2 regions of the Leucothrix mucor DSM 2157 genome follow, and region 1 is predicted to be linked to the other one. Evidence: riboswitches for the same ligand, from Rfam matches in the RefSeq annotation. Region 1 holds a riboswitch; the other holds the start of a gene.

Region 1 (5,805 bases):
CATATCACCTTTTTGGATAATATTGAGCGCGTGCATCAGCTCATTCCGGAAAAAATCACCACGGCGACAATCATAAGCAAGCGTCGCCAGTGCTTGGAGCGTTGGGAAGTTGCCCGTCACTGCGCCAAAGTCAGTTTCTAGTGCCCAGTAAGCCGTTAGCACGGGAGCCGGTACGCCGAACTGCTTTTCGATGTGTTGAAATAGGGCGCGGTTTTCCTGAATCTTTTTCTGGCCGTTGCTTAGGCGATAAGGGTTCACTTTCTTGGCAGAAAACTCCAGAAAGGTCTGCGCAAAGACACTTTGTGAACGGTCGCGCTGCACGACGCTGGGGTCAAATTTCACATTGTTCAGCGCACCATTGACGATATTCGCGGGAATGCCGGAAGCCGTGGCCTGTTGCTTAAAGCCGTTTAGCCATTGATTAAAATTACCGGTATTTTGGCACTCTGCCAGAGCGGAGCCACTCAGTAACAAACCACTGAGTAGGAGGATTGGTTTGATGCGTTTCATAGCTAATTTCGCGTTGTTAGTTGGATGATTGTTAGTATAGCTGCTTAGCGGCCGAATAATCAGCATCTCCATTTTTTCTGCACATTATTGTTATACAGTTCAGTAATGTTATCGGTAGAAAAGTACCACCCATAATGAAGCAAAGGAGACAATTCATGCGCTTATCAAATTGCCCGTCGCTACTCGGCATTCTTGCCTGTAGTGCGCTGGTTTTAGGGGGATGTAATGGCTCCTCTGAGAGTAAAGCCACTGCCGCGGCGACGCCTAAAGTCGACACGCCGGCACAGCCTGCCGCCACAGAAAAAGCGTTAGCCGTAGCCGCAACCGCTTCAAAAATAACAGCAGATAAAGCGGTCATTAACGAAGGAATCAACCTATCGATGTTTGTCGAGGGGGCCTTTACTGAAACACCTAAAATTGTGGACTGTGAAACGAGTGCAGGCACAAAAACGACTTGTTACCAGTTCATCACGAATGGTGCACCGGCAGGCCGCACACCGGGCCCATTTTGCCCTAGAACGACTAGCGACGGTGCGAATGTTGGCGGCGGCTGGTTTAGTAAAGATGGTAAGGGAGATTTAGTGGATATTACCGGAGAATTTATCCTAAAACTGGGTGAGTACTACGGTGATGAGAAGTGGATGGTCTACGACGCGGAGACGAATAAAGTTCGCTATACCGCGACCAAAGAGGCCTGTTTAGGCGCTGCAAAACCGGACGTTGAAGAAGAATATATGCAAAACTGCATTGAGTGTGAGTTGTCTTACCTTGATGATGATTTCTCGCGTACTTTCCTCATTCCAACCAAACCTATTCCCGCGGCTAATACCGCTGGCCGGGTTGCGACTGCCGGTATCTCTTTAGATGGTACTGAGTTATCAGGCCCTGCGCCGGTTAACGCGATTTTAGGTGCTTACACCATTGCAGCCTTTGATGACTGCGGCGGACACACCAATGTGCATCAGGGCTATCATTATCACGCCTCCACAGGTTGTGGCAGTGTGCCTGATAAATCCGGTAATGGTTATGCCCCATTAATTGGTTATGCGGCAGACGGCTATCCGGTTTATGCCTGGAAAGATGAAGCAGGTAATGAGGCGGAGTCTCTGGATGAGTGCCGAGGTACAACGGATGCCGTGAGAGGTTATCACTACCGCGCGGCTAGCCCGAGTGAGAATATGTTTGTGGGCTGTCTGCATGGCGAGGTGATTAACTCCGGGCGTGGCCCAGGCGGACCTCCTCCGGGTGGCAGACCTCCGGGCGGTGGACCTCCACCTGCGGGTAATAACGCCAAAACAGCAGGCTGACAATCAATCATAGACGTCTCAGTGTAATTTCTGAAACGGATAAATTGAGAGTAGCCAGCCGAAAACTTCTCTGCTATTTTAAATAACACTTGTCGGGGTGCCCTCGCGAAATTTGATTTTGTGAAGGCTGAGATTCATACCCGTTGCACCTGATACGGTTCGTACCGTCGTAGGAAACAAGGCAGACGACTGCCATGCACCATCACACTGGAATAATGTTCTGGTGCGACTCGCATGATGCTCGCTCCGACAATAGTAATCCCCTTGTTTATTGTTGGAGAGAGTCGGAAAATGAGCACAGTCAGCCCCCTTGAGATACAGCAATCCACTGTTGTCAACGAAATCACCCGCACGCCATTACCCGGTTCGCGCCGCATTTATGTGAGCAACGAAGCCGGAACTGTCCACGTGCCAATGCGTGAAGTGGTGCTTAGCCCAACGTTGTTACGCGGCTCGGGCGACACCGCAGAGTATGAAGAAAACCCACCGCTGCGCATTTACGATACCTCCGGCCCTTACACCGATCCCACTGCTGAAATCGATCTGGAACAAGGTTTAGCTCGTCATCGCCAGGCATGGATTGATGCGCGTGATGATACTCAGCAGTTGAATGAGTTCAGCTCAACCTTTACTCGCGAACAGCTGGATGCCAAATCCGATTTGCCAATCTTCAAAAACAAACCCTTGCCACGGGTTGCCAAAGCCGGCGCGAACGTTTCCCAAATGCATTACGCGCGTCAGGGTATCATCACGCCGGAGATGGAGTTCATCGCCATTCGTGAAAACATGGACTTGGCGAAACTCTCGCAAACAGAAATCGCTGAGCGCAATGCGATGGGAATGCCGGCTGAAATTACCGCCGAGTTTGTACGCGCTGAAGTGGCGGCAGGTCGTGCGGTAATCCCGGCCAATATCAATCACCCTGAGCTTGAGCCAATGATTATTGGTCGCAACTTTCTGGTGAAAATTAATGCCAATATCGGTAACTCTGCCGTGACCTCATCCATCGAAGAAGAGGTGGAGAAAATGGTGTGGTCTACGCGTTGGGGTGGCGATACGGTGATGGATTTATCGACCGGTAAAAACATCCATGAAACCCGCGAATGGATTTTGCGTAACTCGCCAGTGCCGATTGGTACCGTGCCCATTTACCAAGCGTTGGAAAAGGTTAATGGTGTGGCTGAAGACCTGACTTGGGAGTTGGTGCGCGATACCTTGATTGAGCAAGCCGAGCAGGGCGTGAGCTACTTCACTTTGCATGCCGGTGTGTTGCTGCGCTATGTGCCAATGACGGCGAATCGCTTGACCGGAATCGTCTCGCGCGGTGGTTCGATTATGGCGAAATGGTGCTTGGCGCATCATCAGGAGAATTTCCTGTATACCCATTTTGATGAAATCTGCCAGATCATGAAAGCCTATGACATCAGCTTCTCGTTGGGGGATGGCTTGCGCCCCGGCAGTATTCGCGATGCTAATGATGAGGCGCAATTTGCGGAGTTGGCGACTTTAGGCGAGCTAACCAAAATCGCTTGGGAGCACGATGTTCAGGTGATGATCGAAGGCCCGGGCCATGTGCCTATGCACAAGATCAAGGAGAATATGGAAGAGCAAGAGCGGGTTTGCCATGGCGCACCGTTTTACACGCTTGGCCCGCTAGTGACGGATATTGCACCGGGTTATGACCACATTACCTCCGGTATTGGCGCGGCGCAGATTGCATGGTATGGCACGGCGATGCTGTGTTACGTCACCCCAAAAGAGCATCTTGGTTTACCTAATCGTGATGATGTTAAAACCGGAATCATTACTTATAAAATCTCAGCCCATGCGGCGGATTTAGCCAAAGGCCATCCTTCGGCGCAGGCGCGGGATGATGCCATGTCGAAAGCGCGTTTTGAGTTCCGCTGGGTGGATCAATTCAATATTGGTTTAGACCCCGATACGGCGCGCGCTTATCATGATGCGACGTTGCCAAAAGAGTCGGCGAAGGTCGCTCATTTTTGCTCGATGTGTGGGCCGAAATTCTGCTCGATGAAGATCACTCAAGAGATTCGTGATGAGTTTGGAACCGGTCAGGCACAGGTTGATAAAGGCGTGCAAATTCAAAAGGCGATGGAAGAAAAGTCCATTGAATTTTTAAAGCAGGGCAGTGTGATTTATCGAGCAATTGAAGCAGAGGCTGCGAGCCAGTCATGAAGCTAGCAATTGTTGGAGCCGGGCTGGCAGGGCGTTTGCTGGCTTGGCGCTTGGTGTCTCATTGTCGGGAGCTTGGCAAGCCGGTGTCGGTCACTTTATGTGATCGGCAATCGCGCGATTTTGTGGGGACTGGTTTGGTGGCGGCGGCAATGGTTGCGCCGTATACCGAAGCGGTGACGACTGATCCACTAACACGTGAGTTGGGCGTTACCTCGTGGCATTTATGGCGCAAATGGCTACCGGAGTTGGAAGCGGCAACGGGGCGTTCGGTTGAGTTTAATCAGCAGGGAACATTGGTGGTTTCGCATCCAGCTGACTTGGCGGATTGGCAGCGTTTTCAACATAAAGCGCAGGCGGATACACCGGCTGATGCCATGCAGTATTGGGATGCGAAACAGCTTAAGCAGCAAGAGCCGGAGTTGTCGTCGGTCTTTCGGCAAGCCATGTATTTTCCTGAGGAAGGGGTGATTGATAATGGCGCGCTGTATGCCGCATTGGATCAGTGGTTTGATCAGTGCCCTGAAGTCACGTGGTTGGAAGGTTTGGATTGCGGGAATTTCCCAATGCAGCCTGATGGTTCAGCCCAATCCGGCTATCTTGCCGCCTGCGAAACTCAGTTCGATTATATCTTCGATTGTCGGGGCAACGATGCCAGATCGGATCTAACTAACCTGCGCTCCGTGCGCGGCGAAGTACTACGAGTAGAAGCCCCAGAGGTCAACCTAACCCGTGCCATTCGCCTAATGCATCCACGCTATCCGCTCTACATCGCGCCACGCCCAAATCATCAATACGTAATCGGCGCAACGCAGATCGAAAGTGACGATACCGGCCCCGCGACTGTACGCTCTGCACTGGAATTGCTATCTGCCCTATACAGCTTACACACCGGCTTTTCCGAAGCTCGGATTCAATCCCTACGGGTGGGTTTGCGCCCAGCCTTTAATGATAATTTGCCGCGCATTGTGCATGAGCAGCAGCTAATCCGGATTAATGGTTTATTCCGGCATGGCTACCTGTTTGCGCCTGCGCTGATTGACGAGGTGATTCAATCGATATGTTAGAAATAAGTGTAAATGGTGAGCGCAAGTCCTTGGCTCAGCCGCAAGTCTTAGAGCTCGCCATGCAGGAGTGGGGATTTGACCCCAAAGATCTGTTGGTGATTGCAGTGAATCAGACCTTTGTGCCGCGTGATCGCTGGATGGATACCGAAGTGCAAGCGGCTGATCAGATTGATATTTTGCAACCGATTGTGGGTGGGTGACATGGGAGAAGGTAATGTCTGAAAACATAAATGATAACCGTGATCGCTGGAGCGTTTACGGCAAAACCTTGAGCAGTCGCTTCTTTATCGGCACGGCGCTGTACCCTTCACCTGAGGTGATGCAGCAGTCTATTTTAGCCTCCAAAGCGGACGTGGTGACGGTGTCATTACGTCGTCAATCGCCAGGCCAGCAGGGCGGTAATCAATACTGGGAATTGATCAAAGCCAGTGGTTGCGCGTTGCTGCCCAATACCGCCGGTTGTCATACCGCTAAAGAAGCGATTACGTTAGCGCAGATGTCGCGGGAGTTATTTAAGACGGACTGGATAAAGCTGGAAGTGATTGGTGATGATTACAATCTGCAGCCCGATCCTTTTGCCACACTGGAAGCCGCCGAAACGTTGGTGACCGAGGGCTTTAAAGTATTTCCGTATTGCACGGATGACTTAGTGCTTTGCCAGAAATTACGGGATGTGGGTTGCGAGGTATTGATGCCTTGGGGCTCGCCAATTGGCACGGGGCTGGGTT
Region 2 (5,805 bases), 1.6 Mb from region 1:
CCCAACTCTCCGGAGAAACGGATGATTTTTGCTAGCGTTGAAATCTTAATATTGCTCGCGTCATAGTCACCACCCAGTATCCCAGGCGTCACCAGGTAGTACTTTCTATTCGCACTTAAATCACCCAGCTTTTTCTTTGCCTCGGCAACCATCGGGTCCATAAACCAATCATCAACAAACTCTTGGTCTTCGATCAATGCATTGTACTCTTCAATGGATTTTGCAATGACATCACAATACACATCTTCCGGGCACAGCCTCCAAAAGTGGTTATTCGCATCTTTTAGGATTAGATTGCCAAAGTCATTTTCGGTGACGACTTCCACTGGCTCAACACCGGTCCATCCCCACGCATCTTTGACTTCCTTTAAAATATCCATTGTTTTACCTAAATTAATTAAAATATGAACTATGGTAACGCGCTTTAAGGTTTCAAGGTCATTGTTTTGGGTGTGTTTCAGCCGTAAATGTGCCCCATAGAATCCACTTAGCGCCTCCCCTGCGTAGACATAGAGAATGTGTGGATGCTGGATGCCGGCATCAGAAGGCTTATGCTTATCGCACTGGGCTGGTTCACACAAAACGTGTTTGCAGGGGAAAACTATGAATAAGTTACTATGGATTATATTGCCAATCGTGCTACTGGTATTTGCGGTTGGTTGCAGCAGTTTAAAGCCTGCTGCCGTGTTGAATTCAATGATTCCATCCGATAGCTACACGCTTAATACTTTCACTTATGGCAGCGATCAGCGCCAGTCACTCGATGTCTACCAGCCCAAGCAAGCGAGCAATAAACCGCCCATTGTGTTTGTGTATGGCGGCGCGTGGAAGCAAGGTGATAAGCGAGATTATGAGTTTGTTGCTCATGCCTTAACCGGCTTAGGCCATACCGTGATTGTGCCGAACTATCGCCTATATCCTGCAGTGCGCTTTCCGGCGTTTGTGAATGATGTGGCCGATGCCATTCGCTATACCGAAACCAATGCTACCCGCGTATTGGGTAAGCCGATGAACGCCTTTATTTTGATGGGGCATTCTTCGGGCGCGCACACCGCCGCTTTGTTAGCGACTGATCGCAGCTATCTGAATCAGCGTGGTGTTCGAGCGCGCTCGGTGGGGCTGATTGCCATGGCAGGGCCTTATGATTTACCGCTGAATGATGCCGAAGTGAAGCCGATTTTTGCAGGCGCTACTGCACAAAAAGCCAAGCCGACCGCCAATGTGTATTCGGGTATGCCACCAACCTTATTGCTACATGGGCAAGCTGATACGCGGGTATTGCCATTTCACACGCAGCGCTTTACTCAGGCATTGCAGAATGCGGGTAATCCGGTAACGACTCGTTTTTATCCTGGGATTGATCATGTGAGAATTGTGGCGAGTCTGGCGGCACCGCTGCGTCGTTTAAGTAGTAGCTATAATGATGTTCAGGCGTTTCTAAGTCGGTATTGATTGCTTTTTAGTAGACATAGCCAGTGGGTGAAGATGAGTAATATAGAGCATTGCTCATCACACTGAAGTTTGGCTATACTGCACCACATAGTCGGGGAGCATTCATTTGCTGAGATCGCGCATTGCGAGACCCGTTGAACCTGATTCAGTTAATACTGACGTAGGGAACTAGCACTATCGACGCGGTCATTAGCCCCAGACTCCCCATGGGGTCTGCCCACTCGATAATTGTCGTTCCCGCATCAGTCGAGGAGCGCACATGTTACACCAGCCCATTTCCACTCCCATTGTTTTAACCATCGCAGGCTCCGATAGCGGCGGCGGTGCCGGTATACAGGCCGATATCAAAGCCATCTCGGCAACCGGTAGCTATGCCTGCTCGGTAATCACCGCGATTACCGCACAAAATACCCTTGGCGTGTCCGCCATTTTCCCGATACCACTGGAGCATGTTGAAAAGCAGCTGGATGCGGTGTTTAGCGATATTCACGTCAGCGCCGTTAAAATTGGCATGTTGGCCGATGCCGATATTATTCGGGTGGTGGCCGCTAAAATACGCCAGTACCAACCCAAGTTTCTTGTACTAGACCCTGTAATGGTCGCCACCAGCGGTGATCCCCTGCTTGAGAAATCCGCCATTAGCAGCCTTAAAAGTGAGTTGCTTGGTCTGGCTGATGTGATTACGCCGAACTTGCCTGAAGCCGCCCTGCTAATTGGCCGCCCTGTACCGCGCAATGAAGCCGAAATGATGCAAATGGTGAATGACTTACGCCAACTGGGTGCGCGTACAGTGCTACTAAAAGGCGGCCATTTAAGCGACTCTCCGGAGAGTGTTGATCTGTTGATTACGGCGAATAAGGTGGAGCGGCTAAGTGCTACACGCATTGATACCCAAAATACGCATGGCACAGGCTGTACTTTATCTTCCGCGATTGCCTCTTATCTGGCGCAAGGCGAATCCCTGACTGATGCCGTAGCAAAAGCTAAAGCGTATCTGCATGCGGCGCTCGCTCAGGCTGATACTTTAAATATTGGCCAAGGCCATGGCCCGGTGCACCACTTCTTTGCGCTTGGAAATTCTGTGGAAAGCTCCCAAGACAATTGCGCGGATATTGCAGTCAATAATCTGCCTGAACATGCCCTAGATGCTGAGTTGGAAGCCACTCATGCCCCACGCTGATATCAGCATCGCCATTAACCACGCAACGCTGCAATACCAGCAAGCCACCAGTCCAACCTTGCAAGACTTTTCCATGGCGATTCCAGCGAAGCAGTGGACAGTATTACTCGGTCGCAGCGGTAGCGGTAAAACCACCCTACTGCGCTATTTGGCCGGCTTATTGGATGAGCAAGTGCATTGGCAAGGTGAGCTACAAGTCAGTGGTGGGCAATCGCTAGCGGGCCGCATTGCTTATATGGCGCAGCAGGATTTGCTACTGCCATGGCTAACGGTTGAGGAAAATGTGTGCCTAAGTTATCGACTCAGCGGCCAAGCCATCACCCCAGCAATTAAGCAAAAAGCACAACAATTACTGCAGCAAGTCAGGCTTTCAGAGCATAGCCAATCCCTGCCGCAAACCTTATCCGGCGGTATGCGTCAGCGCGTCGCTCTAGCCAGAACGCTAATGCAGGATAAACCGCTGGTATTAATGGATGAGCCATTTTCCGCGCTCGATGCCGTGACGCGTCACAAGCTACAAACCCTGTCGTTTGAACTGCTTAAAGACAAAACGGTAGTGCTGATTACGCACGACCCACAAGAAGCTGTTCGCTTAGCCGATTGCTTATATATTTTAAAAGGCAGTCCCGCACAGGCGGAGTCCATCGCGCTGCCGGAGAGTTTGCCGCCGCGTGAGTTATCCGCAGAGTCCGCCGCCATTCAACAGCAGATCTTTCAGCTATTGGAGGACGATTATGACTGAGCTTACTCAACTGGCGCAGCCAAGCCTCAAGCTAAAGCAGCGTAGCTCGCTGCCACAAACCCTACTGCGCTTAGCTATTACGGTTGCCGTATTGCTGGGTGTTTGGCAGGGCTTAATTCTGCTGTTCGATTTGCAGCCGTTTATTTTGCCAACGCCGCTGGCCGTGCTGGAGCGCTTGATACTGCGCTACGACGTACTGCTCTATCACGGCTGGGTCACGGGGCAGGAAATTATTCTAGGGATTGTGTTGGGCCTGAGCTTAGGGCTGATGTTTGCCCTGCAAATGCTGCTGTTTAAACCGGTTAAACGTTGGCTGCTACCGGTGCTGATCGCCAGTCAGGCCGTGCCAGTATTTGCCATTGCGCCGGTGCTAATGCTCTGGCTGGACTATGGCATGGCCTCCAAAGTGGCGATGGCGGCCATCATTATTTTCTTTCCGGTGACGACCTGTTGCTATGACGGGCTGCGCAATACGCCCAGAGGCTTTCTCGATCTAGCGCAAACCATGCAAGCCAGTCGCTGGCAACGGTTACGGCACATTCAACTCCCTGCTGCATTGCCCGCGCTGGCCTCCGGCATTCGGGTGGCAGTGGTCGTAGCCCCGATCGGCGCAGTAGCCGGTGAATGGGTGGGCTCCAGCGAAGGCTTGGGCTATCTCATGTTGCAAGCCAATGCGCGCATGATGATCGATGAAATGTTCGCCGCCCTATTTCTGCTCTCCATGCTCTCCGTCGTTTTGTATTTCATGACGGACTATCTGCTTAAAAAACTCATCCCCTGGGATTTGTAATCCCTAATTTTTTACCTACCCCCCCAAAAGGAACCCCATGAAAAAAGTCATTGCCGCGTTATTGCTTACCCTGTTGTCAGGCTTGCTACCTGCACAGGCTGAAACCAAAAAACTAACCCTAATGCTGGATTGGTTTGTAAACCCAAACCACGGCCCAATTGTGATCGCTAAGCAACGTGGCTACTTTAAAGACCAAGGTTTAGAGGTCGATATTCAAGAGCCAGCCGACCCGAATATGCCACCTAAGTTGGTCGCCACTGGCAAGGTTGATTTAGCGATTTCTTACCAGCCCAGCCTCACCATCTCGGTAGCCGCTGGCTTGCCATTGATTCGCTCAGCGACATTGATTGCTACCCCACTCAATACCTTAATGGTGTTAAAAGACGGCAAGGTCAAAACGCTGGCTGATTTAAAAGGTAAAAAGATCGGCATCGCGATTGCAGGTAATGAAGAAGCTATTATCAGCACCATGCTAAAACAAGTCGATCTCAAGTACTCCGACGTGAGTATTGTTAATGTGGGTTGGGCGCTGTCTTCATCGCTGGCCTCTGGCAAGGTGGATGCGATTTGGGGCGGCTTGCGCAACTTTGAAACCAACCAATTAGCGCTGGAAGGCTTTGAAGCCAAGGCCTTTTTCCCGGAAGAAAATGGCGTGCCAGCCTATGATGAATTGGTGTTTGTAGCTAATGCAAAAACCTACGAAAAGGCCGCCATTAATAGCTTTAACGCCGCCATTGAAAAAGCCACCACGTACATCACCAATCACCCCGCCGATGCGTGGGAAGAGTTTATCAAATACGCACCGGATACGCTGGATAATGAACTAAACAAACGCGCATGGAGAGATACTTTAAACCGCTTTGCCCTGCGCCCATCCGCGATTGATCTTAAGCGTTATGACGACTACGGCCAGTTCATGCTGGATCACGGTATTATCTCCACCGTACCTGCGGCTAAAGATTACATTCCGACCCTAAACTGAGGCGATAACATGCAGTTTCAAGACTTAATTGCCGCGTGCGAGACCGAGTGGCAGGCCTATACCGAGCATGAGTTTGTACAGCAGTTAGCCGTTGGCACACTCAATCAAGACTGCTTTTTGCATTATCTAAAGCAGGATTTTCTGTTTCTAAAGCAATACGCCCGTGCCTATGCGCTAGCGATTTACAAAGCACAAACGCTGGAAGGTATGCGCCAAGCTTTGCCCCATGTGCAAGCGCTACTGACTCACGAAATGGGTCACCATATTGCCTACTGCCAGCAGTGGGGAATCAGCGAGCAAAGCATGGAAGCGGAAACCGAAGATTTCGGCACCGTCGCTTACACCCGCTATGTATTAGATGCCGGAATGAGTGGCGATCTGGTGGATTTATATGCCGCGTTGGCCCCCTGCTCCATTGGCTATGCGGTGATTGGCAAGCAGCTCCTTACTGCGCCCGATACCGTGACTGACGGCAACCCCTTCGCCAGTTGGGTGCAGTTATACGGCGGCGATGAATTCCAACGTGGCGCAGCGGACAGTGCGGAATACTTTAACCAACTACTTAAAGACATTGAGATCAACAGCCCACGCGGACAACGCTTAATCGACGTGTTTCGCACAGCAACCCGCATGGAAGTTGCCTTTTGGCAGCAAGGCCT

What was found. A riboswitch is a leader RNA that binds a small molecule or an ion and turns the genes downstream of it on or off. The one in region 1 is predicted to bind thiamine pyrophosphate.
Region 2: another riboswitch for thiamine pyrophosphate. It lies ahead of thiD (bifunctional hydroxymethylpyrimidine kinase/phosphomethylpyrimidine kinase); the one in region 1 lies ahead of thiC (phosphomethylpyrimidine synthase ThiC).

Annotation. Positions count from the first base shown of each region.
Region 1 covers NZ_ATTE01000001.1:3,341,350-3,347,154, reverse strand. Annotated here, with positions in the region: gene LEUMU_RS0115225 (lytic murein transglycosylase) at 1-510, opposite strand, end outside; gene LEUMU_RS0115220 (YHYH protein) at 666-1,817, shown strand; TPP riboswitch at 1,901-2,010, shown strand; gene thiC (phosphomethylpyrimidine synthase ThiC) at 2,109-4,013, shown strand; gene LEUMU_RS0115210 (FAD-dependent oxidoreductase) at 4,010-5,077, shown strand; gene thiS (sulfur carrier protein ThiS) at 5,071-5,277, shown strand; gene LEUMU_RS0115200 (thiazole synthase) at 5,292-5,805, shown strand, end outside.
Region 2 covers NZ_ATTE01000001.1:1,703,378-1,709,182, reverse strand. Annotated here, with positions in the region: gene LEUMU_RS0107620 (T6SS immunity protein Tdi1 domain-containing protein) at 1-380, opposite strand, end outside; gene LEUMU_RS0107615 (alpha/beta hydrolase) at 604-1,452, shown strand; TPP riboswitch at 1,535-1,636, shown strand; gene thiD (bifunctional hydroxymethylpyrimidine kinase/phosphomethylpyrimidine kinase) at 1,712-2,632, shown strand; gene LEUMU_RS0107605 (ABC transporter ATP-binding protein) at 2,619-3,374, shown strand; gene LEUMU_RS0107600 (ABC transporter permease) at 3,367-4,164, shown strand; gene LEUMU_RS0107595 (ABC transporter substrate-binding protein) at 4,202-5,146, shown strand; gene tenA (thiaminase II) at 5,156-5,805, shown strand, end outside.